Regions from separate parts of the Halomonas sp. KM-1 genome, predicted to be linked through region 1. Evidence: predicted binding sites of a transcription regulator. Region 1 holds the regulator's gene; each other region holds the start of a gene.
The links. Region 1 encodes sigma-54, which starts transcription at its own class of promoters, with help from an activator protein. Its sites were predicted from a motif close to TGGCACNNNNNTTGCTNT; they were not measured.
Positions count from the first base shown of each region.

Region 1 (4,175 bases):
AAGACCACCTCGTTCTACATGATCGTGGGGCTGGTCAAGGCCGATGCCGGCAACGTCTGCATCGACGATCTCGACCTCTCCAAGAGCGCCATGCACGAGCGCGCCAAGGCGGGCATCGGCTATCTGCCTCAGGAAGCTTCGATCTTCCGCAAGCTCTCGGTGGCCGACAACATCATGGCAATCCTGGAAACACGCAAGGACCTGGATCGTCAGGGGCGTCAGCAGCGCCTGGAGCAGCTGCTGGAGGACTTTCACGTCACCCACATCCGCGACAACCTGGGCATGAGCCTGTCCGGGGGTGAGCGGCGGCGAGTGGAAATCGCCCGGGCGCTGGCCACCGAGCCGGCCTTCATTCTGCTGGACGAGCCCTTTGCCGGGGTCGACCCGATCTCGGTGGGCGAGATCAAGGGCATCATCCGCCAGCTGAAGGCCCGCGACATCGGCGTGCTGATCACCGATCACAACGTTCGCGAGACGCTGGATATCTGCGATTCGGCCTACATTGTCGGCGACGGCCAGATCATCGCGGAAGGTGACGCCGAAGCCATCCTGGCCAACCGACGCGTGCGCGAAGTCTATCTCGGTGAAGACTTCCGCCTTTAGTGCGCCATGTCCATAGCGCATTCCGCTCTGACAAGCAAGAACCTGATCTTAAATTAAAACCTTCTAACAGGCATGAATATTGCCGATGGCATGCTTATTGCAGCCTTGAGCTCTTGCAAGTGATCCTCGGCCAGTCTAGGGTAGAGTCTTTCCGGCAAATGAGCCCATTATTCTCATGGCCATGAAAGCATCATTGCAACTGCGAGTCGGCACTCAGCTGACCATGACACCACAGCTACAGCAGGCCATCGCGCTGCTGCAGCTCTCCACCCTGGACTTGCGCCAGGAGATCCAGCAAGCTCTCGAGTCCAATCCCATGCTGGAGCTCGACGACGGCTTCGGCGAACAGGCCGTCAGCGACCCCCAGAGCGACGACTGGGCCAGCGAAATTCCCGGTGAGCTCTCCACCGACAGCGACTGGACGGATACCTATCCCGATCATGGCAGCGGCACCGCCGGCGCCACCGGTGAAGGCCCCGACTTCGAACGCCAGGCCTCTGGGCAGACGCTGGCCGGCCACCTGATGTGGCAGTTGGCGATGATCGATGTGAACGAGCGTCAGCGCCAGATTGCCGAGAGCCTGATCGATGCCGTGGACGGCACCGGCTACCTGACCCAGCCGCTGGAAGAGATCCGCGACGGCCTGCGGCGCCAGGGCCTCGAGGGGTTGCCCACCCGCGAGGTCGAGCAGGTGCTGCTGCGCCTGCAGCAGTTCGAACCCACCGGTGTCTTCGCCCGGGATCTACGCGAATGCCTGATGCTGCAGCTCGCCACCCTGCCTGACGACACTCCCCTGCTGCCCCAGGCACGCCGCCTGGTGCGCCAGTTTCTCGAGGCCTTGGCCGCCGACGACCGCCGCCTGCTCAAGCGCCGCCTGAGCCTGGACGACGAGGCCCTCGACGACGCCATTGCTCTGGTACGCTCCCTGAACCCCCGCCCCGGCAGCGACTATGCCGAGGTCGGCAGCAACTACATCACCCCCGACCTGGTCGCCTATCACGACGAGTCCGGCTGGCGCGTGGAGCTCAATGCCGAAGCGCTGCCACGGCTGCGCATCCAGCCCGACTACGTCGCCCTGGTGCGGCGCGCCGACAAGAGCCAGGACAACCAGTTTCTCAAGGACCACCTTCAGGAAGCTCGCTGGCTGATGAAGAGCCTGGCCAGCCGTAACGACACCCTGCTGCGGGTGGGGCGCGAGATCATGGCCCGCCAGATCGACTTCCTGGAGCAGGGCGAGGAGGCGATGAAGCCCCTGGTGCTGGCCGACATCGCCCAGGCCGTGGAGATGCACGAGTCGACCATATCGCGGGTGACGACGCAGAAGTTCATCCACACGCCGCGCGGCGTATTCGAACTGAAGTATTTCTTCTCCAGCCATGTCGGCGGCAACGGCGAGGGAGACGCTCACTCCAGCACCGCGATTCGCGCCCGCATTCGCAAGCTGATCGCCGACGAGCCACCGCGCAAGCCGCTCTCGGACAGCCGCCTGGTGGAGCTGCTGGCCGACGACGGCATTCAGGTGGCGCGCCGCACCGTGGCCAAGTATCGTGAAGCGCTGGGGATACCCTCCTCGAGCGAACGCAAGCGCTTTCGTTGAAGTCGAAACGCAGCGTTGACAGCGGACAAGAGCGTCGTTCGGAGGGGTTTGCAAGGAGGCAAAAAGGGTTACAATCAAACCACCACTCGAAGGACGAAGGAGCTTGTCATGCAAGTCAACATCACCGGCCATCATGTTGAACTGACCAATTCCCTGCGTGACTACGTGAGCGAGAAGCTTAGCCGCGTCCAACGGCACTACGACAACATCACCAACGTCCAGGTCACCCTGTCCATCGAGAAGGAGCGCCAACAGGCCGCCTGCACGCTGCATGCCGCCGGTGCCGACCTGCATGCCGAAGCCTCCGACCCGGACATGTACGCCGCCATTGATGCGCTGACCGACAAGCTCGACCGCCAATTGGTCAAGCACAAGGAAAAGGCCCAGGCCCGCGCCCAGGGCGCCGGCATTCGCTGAGTTGCCATGACACTGGAAACCATACTGCCCCCTGAACGCGCGCTGTTCGACGTTCCCGGGGGCAGCAAGAAGAGGGTGCTGGAGTTTTTCAGCACCTTCATTGCGCAGAACACCCCGAGCCTCGATAGCCAGGAGGTCTTCGGCCGATTGATCGGCCGTGAGCGACTGGGCAGCACCGGCATCGGCAATGGCGTCGCCATTCCGCATGCGCGAAGCCCGCACTGCCACAGCCCAGTCGCCGCCTTCCTCAAGCTGGCCGAGCCCATCGATTTCGACGCCATCGACGGCGAACCGGTCGACTTGGTCTTCGTGCTGCTGGTACCCGAGGAGGCCGACGATACGCATCTGTCGCTGCTGAGCCAGGTAGCCGGCGTGATGAACGATGCCGAGACCCGTTCACGGCTGCGCAAGTGCGAAAGCCAGCGCGAACTTCACGAGCGTCTGATCGACGCCATCCGACGACAGTCTTCGGCCTGACCGCTACCCCTTGCCGCTCGGCCAGCCCCTGATCAGGAGAAACGTAATGCAGCTTGTGATCATCAGCGGCCGCTCAGGCTCCGGCAAGTCGATCGCACTGCAGGCGCTCGAAGACATCGGCTACTACGCCATCGACAACCTTCCGGCGATGCTGCTCGGCTCGCTGGTCGACGAGCTGCGCGGCTCACCCACGGCACAGCAGTGCATCGCCGTAAGCATCGATGCGCGCAATCTTCCTCACGCGCTGGAACGGTTCCCCAGGCTGCTGGAGGAGCTGCGCGCCAAGCAGGTCGACTGTCAGATCGTCTACCTCACCACCGATGCGCGGATCCTGATCGAGCGCTACTCCGCCACCCGGCGCCGGCACCCGCTGACCCGAGACAGGGACATGACCCTGAGCGAAGCCATCGAAACGGAAGACACGACACTGAGCGAGATTCGCAACCTCGCCGACCTGATCATCGATACGTCGCGGCTTTCGGTGCACGATCTGCGTGGGCGCATCACCGAGCAGGTGGCCAGCCATCGTGCCGACCAGCTGACCCTCACGGTGGAGTCGTTCGGTTTCAAGGGTGGCGTACCGCTCGACGCTGACATCGTGTTCGACGCCCGCTGTCTGCCCAATCCGTACTGGGACCCGCGCTTGCGTGCGGCGACCGGTCGCGAAGCGAGTATCGTGGAGTTCCTCGAACAGTATCCGCTGGTTCACCAGATGCACGAGGACATCGTCGCCTGGGTAGAACGCTGGCTGCCGGCCTATCGCGACAGCCATCGTAGCTACCTCACGGTGGCCATCGGCTGCACCGGCGGCCAGCATCGCTCGGTGTATCTGGCCGAACGTCTCGCCCGACACCTCGCCCAGCAGCAGCCCGACGTGCGTCTGCGCCACCGCGAACTCGGCATTCATATACCGGTCACTGCCACGCAGGAGACGACCGCAGCGCCATCCGAACGCAAGGAAACCTGAGCGTGCCCAGCCGCAAGCTGACCCTGACCAACAAACGCGGCCTCCATGCACGTGCTGCCACCAAGCTGGTTCAGTGCTGCCAGCCCTTCGATGCACGCGTGTTCGTCTGCCGGG
Region 1 is NZ_BAEU01000141.1:63,672-67,846, forward strand. It holds gene lptB (LPS export ABC transporter ATP-binding protein) at 1-603, shown strand, start outside; gene B8115_RS17740 (RNA polymerase factor sigma-54) at 779-2,200, shown strand; gene hpf (ribosome hibernation-promoting factor, HPF/YfiA family) at 2,309-2,617, shown strand; gene ptsN (PTS IIA-like nitrogen regulatory protein PtsN) at 2,624-3,094, shown strand; gene rapZ (RNase adapter RapZ) at 3,141-4,061, shown strand; gene B8115_RS17760 (HPr family phosphocarrier protein) at 4,064-4,175, shown strand, end outside.

Region 2 (4,175 bases), on a different contig from region 1:
GATCACACGCACGTTCACCTCGCGGGTACGATCGTCGCCCACTCGCTCGAACTGCTGATCCTGCAGTACCCGCAGCAGCTTGCTCTGCAGCTCCAGCGGTATCTCCCCCACCTCGTCGAGAAACAGGGTCCCGCCATCGGCCAGCTCGAAGCGTCCCGGTCGATCGCTCACCGCACCGGTGAAGGCTCCCTTCACATGGCCGAAGAACTCGCTTTCGAACAGGTCGCGGGGAATCGCCGCACAGTTGACCCGAATCAGCGGCCGGTCGCTGCGGCTGCTGCCGGCGTGGATCGCTCGGGCGATCAGCTCCTTGCCGGTGCCCGACTCGCCGGTGACCAGCACGTTGGCGTCGGTGGGCGCCACCAGCGCGATCTGGCGCACCAGGTGGGCCACTGCCGGACTCTCGCCGACGATCTCACGATGGTTGATCTCGGCGGTGATCTCTTCCTGCAGATACTGGTTCTCCAGCTCCAGGCGCTGCCTTAGCGATTCCACCTCGGCCAGGGCATCGCGCAGCTGCTGTTCGGCCCGCTTGCGCTCGCGAATGTCACGGAACAGCACCACGGCGCCCACCAGCCGCCCGGTCTCGAAGATCGGCGTGCTGGTGTACTCCACCGGGATCGCCTCGCCGTTCTTGTGCCAGAACACCTCGTTGTCGACCCGATGCACCTGACCATCGCTGAAGGAGGCGTGAATCGGACACTGCTGCACAGGAAAGTGGCTGCCGTCGGCATGGGTGTGGTGGAACATCAGGTGAGCGTCATGGCCGACCATGTCTTCGCTACTCCAGCCCAGGATGCGCTCGGCGGCCGGGTTGACGAAGGTGGTGCGGCCCTCGGCGTCGAGCCCGTAGATGCCCTCCCCGGCGGCGCCCAGGATCAACTGGTTTTGCCGCTCGATGCGCTCGAACACCTGCTCGACCCGCTCCCAGCCCACATGACCGCGACGGTGACGCCGCCACAGTTCGGCCCGCGCCCGGCGCTGCTCGGCCTTGTCGAGCTCGATCACGCCGAACATCAAGCAATGCTCGTCCAGCGCCTGCCCGTACACCTCCACCCGGCGCGGAGCGCGCTGCACATCGAACAGCAGCAGGTCGTCGGACCAGGCCGGTGAGCGCTGCTGGGTTTCGTCGCTGAACGCTACCCACATCGGCAACGAAGGTCCCAGGCAGTGGCTGAAGGGGCGTGAGGCGAGCCGCTCGAAGTCGGCACCCAGCAGGCGACACGCCTCGGCGTTGGCGGCCAGCAGCCGGTCGGCCCGGGGATCGGCCAGCAGCATGGCGATGGGGGCATGATCGAAGGCAAAGCGCTCCGGTACCTGGGGCAGAGACATGGTGGAACTCCAACAGGAAGTCTGCCCTGATCCATACAAGCAGCGTACCAGTGACGACATTTCGTCGTGAAAGCAACGAGATATCGTCAATGACGGAATTTCGTCGCATATCGTCGCCTTTTCCCGCCACTCTCTCTCATCCTGCAAGCCATTGTTTTTACGAAACTAGAAAGAAAAGCACGAGGAATGGCACGTGACTCGCTTGGCAGGAGAGAGTGCCGGCACGCCTTGTCCCCATGCACCAGGCGAGTGCAGGCAATCGATTACCTGCGTTCTCGAGGGGAACCACATGAACAACGATCACAACAGTCTGGGAAACCCGTTCGATCATCGTCAGTCACTGGTCCATGGCCGCCACTGCGGCTGTGGTGAGTGTTCGGCCAGCCGCGATGATGCCAGCGACGCCCCACGCGACAGCGAAGCGATGATGGATCGCGTCGTGGAGAGCGCTCTGGTGCGCGGCATCTTCGGCCACAGCGACATGCATCGCCGCCAGTTCATGAAGCTGGTCGGCGGCGGTACCGTGGCGGCAGCGCTGTCTACCATTCTGCCGCTGGGCGCGATCAAGGCCGCCGCCCAGGAGAGCCTGGGGCCGCTGGAGAAGAGCCAGCTGGATATCGGCTTCATCCCCATCACCTGCGCCACGCCGATCATCATGGCCCACCCCATGGGCTTCTACGAACGCTACGGGCTCGACGTGAACGTGATCAAGGCCGCGGGCTGGGCGCTGATCCGCGACAATTCGCTCAACGACCGCTTCGATGCCGCCCACATGCTGACGCCGATGCCGCTGGCCATGACCCTGGGCGCCGGCTCCAGTTCGCGGCACTTCGTTGCGCCGGCCATCGAGAACGTCAACGGCCAGGCGATCGTGCTGCACAACGACCATCAGGACAAGCGCGACCCCGAGCAGTGGCGCGGTTTCACCTTCGGCGTGCCCTTCGAGTACTCGATGCACAACTTCCTGCTGCGCTACTACGTGGCCGAACACGGTCTCGATCCGGATCGGGACATCCAGATTCGCGTCATCCCGCCGCCCGAGATGGTCGCCAACCTGCGCGCCGGCAACATCGACGGCTTTCTCTCTCCCGACCCGTTCAACCAGCGCGCGGTCTATGAGCGGATCGGCTTCATCCATCTACTGACCAAGGAGATCTGGGACGGCCACCCGTGCTGCGCCTTCGCCACCAGCGCGCGCTTCGCTCGCGAGAACCCCAACACCTATGGCGCCCTGCTGCGCGCCATCGTCGATGCCACCCAGTACTCCTCCGACCCGGCCAACCGCGCCGAGATCGCCGAGGCCATCGCCCCCGCCGCCTATCTCAACCAGCCGGTAACGGTGATCGAACAGGTGCTGACCGGGCGCTTCGCCGATGGCCTGGGCAACGTGCAGAACGTGCCCGACCGCATCGACTTCGATCCCTTCCCCTGGCACTCGATGGCGATATGGATCCTCACCCAGATGAAGCGCTGGGGCTACATCAACGGCGACATCGATTATCAGCAGATCGCCCGCGACGTCTATCTCGCCACCGATGCCCGCGAGGTGATGCGCGAACTGGGCTACGACGCCCCGGAGGAGAACGCCCGCCAGTTCGAGATCATGGGCAAGACCTTCGACTACACCGAGCCCGAAGCCTACGTCGAGAGCTTCGCGCTGAGGAGGAGCTGACATGGACCGCACCACCACCGAATGGAAACTGAGCCTGAACGCTCGGGCCACACTGCTGGCCGTGCTGCTGCTGGTCGTGGGCCTGGGCCTGTGGGAAGGTCTCGAGCGTGCGCCCGTGCTGGGCGGCGGCGAGGAGCTCAGCGAATACGAGCTGCTGATGGGAGGCGCCGACGAGACGGCACGGGTACCGCCGCCCTCGGCGATTCTCGAACGCGCCTGGGTCGAGCTCTCCAACCCCTTCTACGACGCCGGCCCCAACGACAAGGGCATCGGCATTCAGCTCGGCTATTCGCTCTACCGGGTGCTCACCGGCTATCTGATGGCGGCGGTGATCGCCATTCCCGTGGGCTTTCTGATCGGCATGTCGCCGCTGATGTACCGCGCGCTCAACCCCTATATCCAGGTGCTGCGGCCGATCTCGCCGCTGGCCTGGATGCCGCTGGCCCTGTTCATCATTCGCGACGCCGAGGCCTCGGCCATCTTCGTGATCTTCATCTGCTCGATCTGGCCGATGCTGCTCAACACTGCCTTCGGTGTGGCAGGTGTGCGCCGCGACTGGGTCAACGTGGCCCGTACCCACGAGCTGTCGCCGCTGAAGACGGCCTTCAAGGTCATCCTGCCCGCCGCGGCCCCCACCATCCTCACCGGCATGCGCATCTCCATCGGCATTGCCTGGCTGGTGATCGTGGCCGCCGAAATGCTCGTGGGTGGCACCGGCATCGGTTACTTCGTGTGGAACGAATGGAACAACCTCGACCTGACCAGCGTGATCTTCGCGATTCTGGTGATCGGCGTGGTGGGCATGCTGCTCGACCTCGCGCTCTCCTCCGTCGCCCGGCTGGTCACCTATCAGGAGTAAGCGCCATGAGTCATGCCTTCGTGGAAGTTCAACAGGCCGCCAAGCGCTTTCCCGGCAGCAAGGGCAGCGCGGATCTCACGGTCTTCGAGAAAGTCAGCTTCCAACTGCAGAAGGGCGAGTTCGTCTGCATCATCGGCCACTCCGGCTGCGGCAAGTCGACCATCATGAACGCCCTGGCCGGGCTCGACAGCCTGAGCGACGGCGCCATGATCATGGATGGCCGCGAGATCGACGGCCCCAGCCTCGAGCGCGGCGTGGTGTTCCAGAACTACAGCCTGCTGCCGTGGCTCACGGCACTGGAGAACGTGCGTT
Region 2 is NZ_BAEU01000146.1:33,043-37,217, forward strand. It holds gene B8115_RS18425 (sigma 54-interacting transcriptional regulator) at 1-1,332, opposite strand, end outside; gene B8115_RS18430 (CmpA/NrtA family ABC transporter substrate-binding protein) at 1,622-3,004, shown strand; gene ntrB (nitrate ABC transporter permease) at 3,006-3,863, shown strand; gene B8115_RS18440 (ABC transporter ATP-binding protein) at 3,869-4,175, shown strand, end outside.
Region 2: B8115_RS18430 (CmpA/NrtA family ABC transporter substrate-binding protein) is a predicted target of sigma-54. The motif match lies at 1,520-1,537, and genes of this name have one in related genera.

Region 3 (4,175 bases), on a different contig from region 1:
CGGCGGAATGATCACGCGCAGCGCCTGAGGCACCACCACCAGGCGCAGCACCAGGTTCTGCGGCAGGCTCAACGCCTGGGCCGCTTCGGTCTGACCATGGGAGATCGCCTGGATACCGGAGCGTACGATCTCGGCGATGAACGACGCCGTGTAGATCGATAGCGCCAGCCACAGAGCGAGGAACTCGGGGATGATGGTGATGCCGCCGCGGAAGTTGAAGCCGCGCAGCTCAGGCACGTCCCAGGTGACGGGCACACCGGTCGCCACCAGAATGAATAGCGGTAGGCCGACGATCAAGGCCAGCGAGATCCAGCCCGCAGGCAGGCGCTTGCCGGTGGCCTCGTGGCGGCGCTTGTTCCAGATCGTCAGCGCGATGCTGGCGACCACGGCGATACCGAAGGCCAGCGGGATCAGGCCGAAGCCCGACTCGAACAATGGCTCGGGCAGAAACAGCCCGCGTACGTTGAGAAAGATGACTTCGCCGAAAGCCAGGCTATCGCGCGGACCGGGCATGGCCCGCAGCACGGCGAAGTACCAGAAGAAGATCTGCAGCAGCAGTGGAATGTTACGGAAGATCTCGATATAGCCGCTGGCCAGCCGGGCGATCAGCCAGTTGGGCGACAGCCGCGCGATACCGACGATGAAACCGATGATGGTGGCGGCCACGATACCCAGTGCCGATACCAGCAGCGTATTGAGCAGGCCCACCACGAAGGTACGACCGTAGGTGCTCTGGGACGAATATTCGATCAGGGTCTGGCCGATGCCGAATCCGGCGGTTCTTTCGAGAAAGCCAAAGCCGGTGGTGATGCCGCGGGCGGCCAGGTTGGCCTGTGTATTGCCGATGATGTAGAGCAGAAAAGCGATGACAGCGGCAATCAGCAGCGCCTGGAAGATCAGGGCGCGCTTGGCGCGGTCGCGCCAGAAAGGCGGTTTGGGGCCCAGCGAGTGAGCCTTGGAGCGAACGGACATGAAGGGACTCTCCGCCTGGATCCGTCAAGCAGTTATCAAACCCCGGCCTGGGGTGTCCGGGCCGGGGCAGGGTTGGATCGAGGCACCTCAGGTGACTCGGGCGGTCGATCAACGAATCGGCGGAGCGTACTGGAAGCCACCGTCGGTCCACAGGGCGTTGGCACCACGCTCGATCTGCAGCGGTGAGTCCATGCCCACGTTGCGCTCGAAGCTCTCGGCGTAGTTACCCACTTGGCTGACGATGTTGTAGGCCCAGTTGGCATCGAGGCCCATGCCCTCGCCGTAGTTGCCGTCCTGACCGAGCAGGCGGGCGATGTCCGGGTTGCTGGAGTCGCGCATCTCGTCGGCGTTCTCGCTGGTCACGCCCAGCTCTTCGGCGTTGAGCATGGCGAACAGCGACCACTTGACGATGTTGAACCACTGATCGTCGCCCTGGCGCACCACCGGGCCCAGCGGTTCCTTGGAGATGACATCGGAGAGGACCACAGCGCTGTCGGGATCGGAAAGCTGGATGCGCAGTGCGGCGAGCTGGGAGGTATCGGAGGTCAGCACGTCACAGCGGCCAGCCTCGAAGCCGCCTACGGTCTGCTCGGAGGTATCGAAAACGATGGGGTCGAACTCCATGCCGTTGGCACGGAAGTAGTCGGCCAGGTTCAGCTCGGTAGTAGTACCCGACTGGATACAGACCGCAGCGCCGTCGAGCTCGCTCGCGCTGCTCACGCCCAGGTCACGCGAGACGAGGAAGCCCTGACCGTCGTAGAAGTTCACACCGGCGAAGTTGAGGCCCAGAGTGGTATCGCGAGTGGTGGTCCAGGTGGTGTTGCGCGAAAGGATGTCGACCTCGCCGGACTGCAGCGCGGTGAAACGCTCCACGGCGTTCAGCGAGATGTAGCGCACGGCTTCGGCATCGCCGAAAACCGCAGCTGCCACGGCACGACAGACATCGACGTCCAGCCCCTGCCATTCGCCCTGGTCGTCGGGGGCGGAGAAGCCCGGCAGGCCGTCGCTGACGCCACACTGGACGGCGCCACGCTCGAGGGTGTTCTGCAGGGTGTTGGCCGAGGCCAGGGAGGCGCTACCCAGTGCCAGTGCCGCTGCGGAAGTGGCCAGTAGCCACTTGTTCTTGTTGTCACGCATGAAAAATATCCTCGATGGGTTATTGGTCTTCTTGAGTGATGCATGCCTGGGCATGTGCCCAGCACCTTAGCAAGGATTGTTCCAGGACAGGGATAGAGCAGGCAAAACACTTATTCAACGGTCGCAGCCAAGGCGATCCGTCCTGTGAGAGCGCACCGCCTTAGTGCGCCCAGAGCCTACCGGCAGCCCACTTGCACCTGCAGAGTGCCACCTGGAAGGAGGAGCGCCAGGCGGAGATCGAGACCGCTGAAAAGACGATGCCCTGCAGGTCATGGCCTGCGGGGCATCGAGTGAAGCGGCGGCCGGCAACGAGTTCCCGTTGCCGGCCGCGGACGTCAGTGACGTATTAGGGCGTCAGTGGCGAATCAGATAGTCGAAGGCGCCAAGTGCGGCCTTCGAGCCCTCGCCCATGGCGATGACGATCTGCTTGTAGGGCACGGTGGTGACGTCGCCGGCGGCGAAGATACCGGGCACCGAGGTCATGCCGCGCTCGTCGATCACGATCTCGCCGCGCGACGAGAGCTCGATGGGCGAATCGGTAAGCCACTCGGTATTGGGCACCAGGCCGATCTGGACGAAGATGCCCTCCAGCTCGAGCCGCTTGATCTCGCCGCTGGCACGCTCCTCATACGACAGGCCGTTGACCCGAGTGCCGTCGCCGTTCACTTCGGTGGTGCGCGCGCCGAGGATGATCTCGACGTTGGACAGGCTGCGCAGCTTCTTTTGCAGCACCGCGTCGGCACGCATCTCGTCCATGAACTCGATCAGCGTTACGTGACCGACGATGCCAGCCAGATCGATGGCCGCCTCGACGCCGGAGTTACCGCCGCCGATCACCGCCACGCGCTTGCCCTTGAACAGCGGACCGTCGCAGTGGGGGCAGTAAGCCACGCCCTTGTTGCGGTACTCGGCCTCGCCTGGCACGTTCATCTCGCGCCAGCGGGCGCCGGTAGAGAGAATCAGCGTCTTGCTCTTGAGGCGCGCGCCGGAGGCGAACTCCACCTCATGCTCGCCGCCCTGGTCGGCGGCCGGGATCAGCCTGACCGCACGCTGCAGGTTCATGATGTCGGCTTCATACTCCGTGACGTGCTGCTCGAGGGCCGCGGCCAGCTTGGGGCCTTCGGTGTAGGGCACGGAGATGAAGTTCTCGATGGCCATGGTATCGAGCACCTGGCCGCCGAAGCGTTCGGCCGCTACGCCGGTGCGGATTCCCTTGCGCGCGGCGTAGATGGCCGCTGCGGCGCCGGCCGGGCCACCGCCCACCACCAGCACGTCGAAGGCATCCTTCTCGTTGAGCTTGGCCGCCTCGCGCTGGGCCGCGCCGGTGTCGACCTTGGCCAGGATCTGCTCCAGGCTCATACGCCCCTGGTCGAAGGGTTCGCCGTTGAGGTAGATGCTCGGCACCGACATGATCTGGCGCTGTTCGACCTCGTCCTGGAACAGCGCGCCGTCGATGGCGACGTGGCGCACGCCCGGGTTGAAGATGGCCATCAGGTTGAGCGCCTGCACCACGTCGGGGCAGTTCTGGCACGACAGCGAGTAGTAGGTCTCGAAATGGAACTCGCCTTCGAGCGCCTTGATCTGGGCGAGGGTGTCGTCGCTGACCTTGGGCGGATGACCGCCCACCTGCAGCAGCGCCAGTACCAGCGAGGTGAACTCGTGGCCCATGGGGATACCGGCGAAGACCACGCCGGGCTCCTCGCCGGGACGGTTCAGGGCGAAGGAAGGCTTGCGCGCATCCGTACCGTCCAGGCGCAGGGTGATCTTGTCGCTCAGGGCGACGATGTCCTTCAGCAGCCCATGCAGCTCCTGGGATTTCGCGCCGTCATCGAGGGATGCGACGATCTCGAACGGCTGCGTGACCTTCTGCAGGTAGGCTTTTAGCTGACTTTTCAGATTGTCGTCCAACATGACAGCGGTTTCCTTCATGTCTGGGCTGGAAAATGGCAAGACGATGCTCTCAGCGCTGACGTGGCGTCGGCACAGGCATGGGCTTGCACGTATCGGAAAATCGCCCGGGCAGCACATGCCCGGGCGGGAACACACACGGGATCGGAAGCGAGCCC
Region 3 is NZ_BAEU01000014.1:16,562-20,736, forward strand. It holds gene B8115_RS00775 (amino acid ABC transporter permease) at 1-972, opposite strand, end outside; gene B8115_RS00780 (amino acid ABC transporter substrate-binding protein) at 1,081-2,109, opposite strand; gene ahpF (alkyl hydroperoxide reductase subunit F) at 2,464-4,020, opposite strand.
Region 3: B8115_RS00780 (amino acid ABC transporter substrate-binding protein) is a predicted target of sigma-54. The motif match lies at 2,176-2,193, and genes of this name have one in related genera.

Region 4 (4,175 bases), on a different contig from region 1:
CCTCGATCTGCGCCTCGAGTGCCTCAGGCAAGCTGGCATTGCCCTTGCCAAGCAGGCCGACGTTCATCGGCAGCTCGTCCACCGCCTGCAGCATCCTACCGATGTGCCAGGCGCCCGGCGTACAGGTGGTGGCATTGCTGCCGGTGGCAGGTCCGGTGCCGCCGCCAAGCATGGTAGTGATGCCGCTCATCAACGCCTCTTCCACCTGCTGCGGGCAGATGAAATGGATGTGCGCGTCGATGCCGCCGGCAGTGAGGATCTTGCCCTCACCAGCGATCACCTCGGTGCCGGGGCCGATGACGATCTCCACATCGGGCTGGGTGTCGGGGTTGCCCGCCTTGCCGATGGCCGCGATACGGCCCGCCTGGATGCCCACATCGGCCTTGACGATGCCCCACCAGTCGAGGATCAGGGCGTTGGTGATCACGGTATCCATCACCGTGGCGTCGGCGCGCTGGCTCTGGCCCATGCCGTCGCGAATCACCTTGCCGCCGCCGAACTTAACCTCTTCGCCATAGTGGGTGGCGTCGCGCTCCACCTCGATCCACAGCTCGGTGTCGCCCAGGCGCACGCGATCGCCTACGGTGGGGCCGTACATGTCGGCATAGGCCTGCCGGCTGATGCTGGTGCTCATGCCTCACCTCCTTCAAGCGATCCCATTACCTCGCCGCGGAAACCGTAGATATGGCGACTGCCGGCAAAGGGGATCAACGTAACCTCACGGGTCTGGCCCGGCTCGAAGCGAATCGCCGTGCCCGCCGCCACGTCCAGGCGAAAGCCGCGCGCCCTCGTACGGTCGAAGACCAGTGCCGGGTTGGTCTCGGCGAAATGATAGTGGGAGCCGACCTGGATCGGCCGGTCGCCGGTATTGGCCACCTCCAGCGTGATCCGCTCGCGCCCGGCGCAGAGCTCGATCTCGCCGTCCTGTAATTGATACTCACCGGGAATCATGGATGGCTCCTTAGACAATCGGTGTATGCACCGTCACAAGTTTCGTTCCGTCAGGAAACGTGGCTTCGACCTGCACCTCGTGCACCATCTCGGCCACCCCGTCCATGACATCGTCACGGCCGAGGATCTCGCGTCCGTAGCTCATCAGCTCGGCCACGCTGCGCCCATCGCGCGCGCCTTCCATGATCTCGAAGCTGATCAGCGCCACGGCCTCGGGATAGTTGAGCTTGAGGCCGCGTGCCCGGCGTCGTTCGGCCAACTGGGCGGCGGAGAACAGCAGCAGCTTGTCCTTGTCTCTCGGGGTCAGTTCCATGCGTCTCTCCTGGTGAGTCAGGTGAACCAGATACGGGGCGGATGAGCGGGCACACCGATCAGCAGTGGCCTCAGGCAGGCCCAGGCTTGCCGGCAGATCTCCCAGGCTTCGTTGCGTTCATGACCCAGGTAACGCAACAACAGCACGCCGTGGCGCACGGTCACCGCCCAGCGCGGGCTCGCCGTTATCGCATCGCGCAGCGCCTCGATGGCTGCGGGTTCGTCGGCGAGACCCACGGCCCACAGGGTGGCCTGCACGCTGGCGCCACCCTGGCCCCAGCGACCGGCAAAGCGCGGATGTGCCGGGTCAAGCGGTTGGCGCTCCAGCCACAGTGGCTTGCCATCGCGAAACAGCCGGAAGCGCTGATCGATGCGTCCCGATACATAGGGCAGCCGGCTCGCCGGCCGGCCCAGCGCCAGCACTTCCCAGCCCAGGCAGCGTGCGCCCGCGTCGAGTTCGATGAGCGTCTCCTGCATGCCCCGCGAGCCATCGAAGGCGATGGTCTCCTGGGGCAGCCATTCGAGAATGCCGTGCGGCGATACCTTCAGGCTGGTGCGCTGTTCCCACGCCACGCCGTGGCTGTCGGCCCGGTAGAGCTTGTTGGCGGCCGGCGTGGTCAGCAGCGCATGGGCTTGCGCCTCGACCCGCGCGGCGATGCTCAAGGCATCACCGCTGACCAACCCGCCGGGCGGGTGCAGCAGGTAAACGTGGCAGGCGCCATCTCGCCCTTCCGGATAGAAAGGCCGCTGCACCCGCAGCGGGCCGCGGTGGCACGCCTCGACCATACGCGTGCGCCCATCGCGGCAGTCAAAGCCGAGCGCCAGCGACGCCGCCCAGTGACGCTCGGCATCGAAGCGATGGCCGGAGTGCGTTGCTGGCTTGGCGAAAGCAGAGGTGGCGAAAGCGGTCATTGGCGGCTCATGGCATGGCGTGTCTGACCAACCCTTCAGCAAGGGACGTACCAGCTTGGTGAATCGCCCCGACACGCTTTTATAAACAATGCCTTATAAAAAATTCGGCGGGGCGTATACACGTCCCACCGACTCTTTTTGGTGCGTCAGATCAGTAATTTCGCACCAATCTCGCGCGCCCTTGTCGCTAATAGCACCTTTCTGGTGCAGTCGTCGTCACAGCCGCCCTATACCGTCAGGTGTTCCTTGATCAGCGTATCGGAGAGTTCCGCGATCTCCCCCTTGGCCACCGGCCTGCCGCGATCCATGATCACGAAACGGTCGGCGTACTTACGAGCGAAAGGCAGCTTCTGCTCCACCAGCAGCACGGTGAGACCGTCCTCCTCGATCAGCTTGCGAATCACCTCGCCGATCAGGGTGACGATATTGGGCTGAATGCCCTCGCCCGGTTCGTCGAGGATCAACAAGCGGGGTTCGATCACCAGGGCACGACCGATGGCCAACTGCTGCTGCTGGCCGCCGGAGAGATCCCCGCCCCGGCGGTGCTCCATCTCCTTGAGCACCGGGAAGAGCTCATAGATGCGCTCCGGAATGGTGCGTCGACCATCTCCGCGAGCCGCCAGACCGGTGCGCAGGTTCTCCTCCACGGTCAGCAAGGGAAAAATCTGCCGCCCCTGGGGCACGTAGCCGATCCCGAGACGCGAGCGATCTTCCACCCGACGCTTGGTCAGCTCCACATCATCGGCATAGCGAATGCTGCCAGAGGAGACCTTCACCTCGCCCATGATGGCCTTCATCAGGGTAGTCTTGCCCACCCCGTTGCGGCCCATCACGCAGGTGCACTGCCCCGCTGGCACGGCCAGGTCGAGATCCCACAGGGTGTGGCTCTCGCCATAGAACTGGTTGAGCTTGTCGATTGCCAGCATTAGAGCGTCTCCTCCTCGACTTCGGCGCCGAGGTAGACTTCGATCACCCGTGGGTCACTGGAGACCTGATCCATGCTGCCCTCCGCCAGTACGCTGCCCTGATGCAGCACCGTCACCTTGCGCGCGATGGAGCGCACGAAACCCATATCGTGCTCGACCACGACAACAGATTGTTTTCCCGCCAACCCGGTGAGCAGTTCGGCGGTACGCTCCATCTCCTGCTCGGTCATGCCGGCCACCGGTTCGTCCACCAGCAGCAGACGCGGTCGTTGCATCAGCAGCATGCCGATCTCCAGCCACTGCTTCTGGCCGTGGGAAAGAATGCCCGCCGGGCGGGCGTGCAGCGCCTTCAGGCCGATGATCTCCAGCACCTCGTCGATGTGATCACGTATCTCACCGTTCATGCGCGCAGTGAGCGTGGGCAGGATGCGCTTGTCGGCGGCCATCGCCAGCTCCAGGTTCTCGAACACCGTGAGCACCTCGAACACCGTCGGTTTCTGGAACTTGCGGCCGATGCCGAGACTGGCGATATCCGGCTCGTTCATGCTCAGCAGGTCGTGACGGCTGCCGAACCACACCTGGCCGCTGTCGGGCCGGGTCTTGCCGGTGATGATGTCCATCATGGTGGTCTTGCCGGCGCCGTTGGGTCCGATGATGCAGCGTAGCTCGCCGTCGTCGATGGTCAGGTTGAGATCGTTGATCGCCTTGAAGCCGTCGAAGCTGACCGTCACATCCTCCAGGTAGAGGATCGGCCCGTGCCGCACGTCTACCGGCGACTCCGCGGGCACCAGAAAATCGAATACCCGATCACGGCTGGCCAGGGAACGCAGAATGCTCATGCCGATGCCTCCTTGCCGGAAAACGAACCGTCAGCGTCGCGACGGCGGCGTAGCCTGAGCGCCAGCAGCCCTGCCACGCCCTTGGGCAGGAACACCGTGACCAGCACGAAGAGTCCGCCCAGGGCGAACAGCCAGGCGTCCGGCATCGCCCCGGTGAATACCGTCTTGGCGTAGTTGACCAGTATCGCCCCGATCACTGCCCCGTAGAGCGTCGCCCGTCCGCCGAGGGCCACCC
Region 4 is NZ_BAEU01000117.1:19,018-23,192, reverse strand. It holds gene ureC (urease subunit alpha) at 1-634, opposite strand, end outside; gene B8115_RS13160 (urease subunit beta) at 631-951, opposite strand; gene B8115_RS13155 (urease subunit gamma) at 962-1,264, opposite strand; gene B8115_RS13150 (urease accessory protein UreD) at 1,282-2,175, opposite strand; gene urtE (urea ABC transporter ATP-binding subunit UrtE) at 2,403-3,101, opposite strand; gene urtD (urea ABC transporter ATP-binding protein UrtD) at 3,101-3,940, opposite strand; gene urtC (urea ABC transporter permease subunit UrtC) at 3,937-4,175, opposite strand, start outside.
Region 4: B8115_RS13150 (urease accessory protein UreD) is a predicted target of sigma-54. The motif match lies at 2,211-2,228, and genes of this name have one in related genera.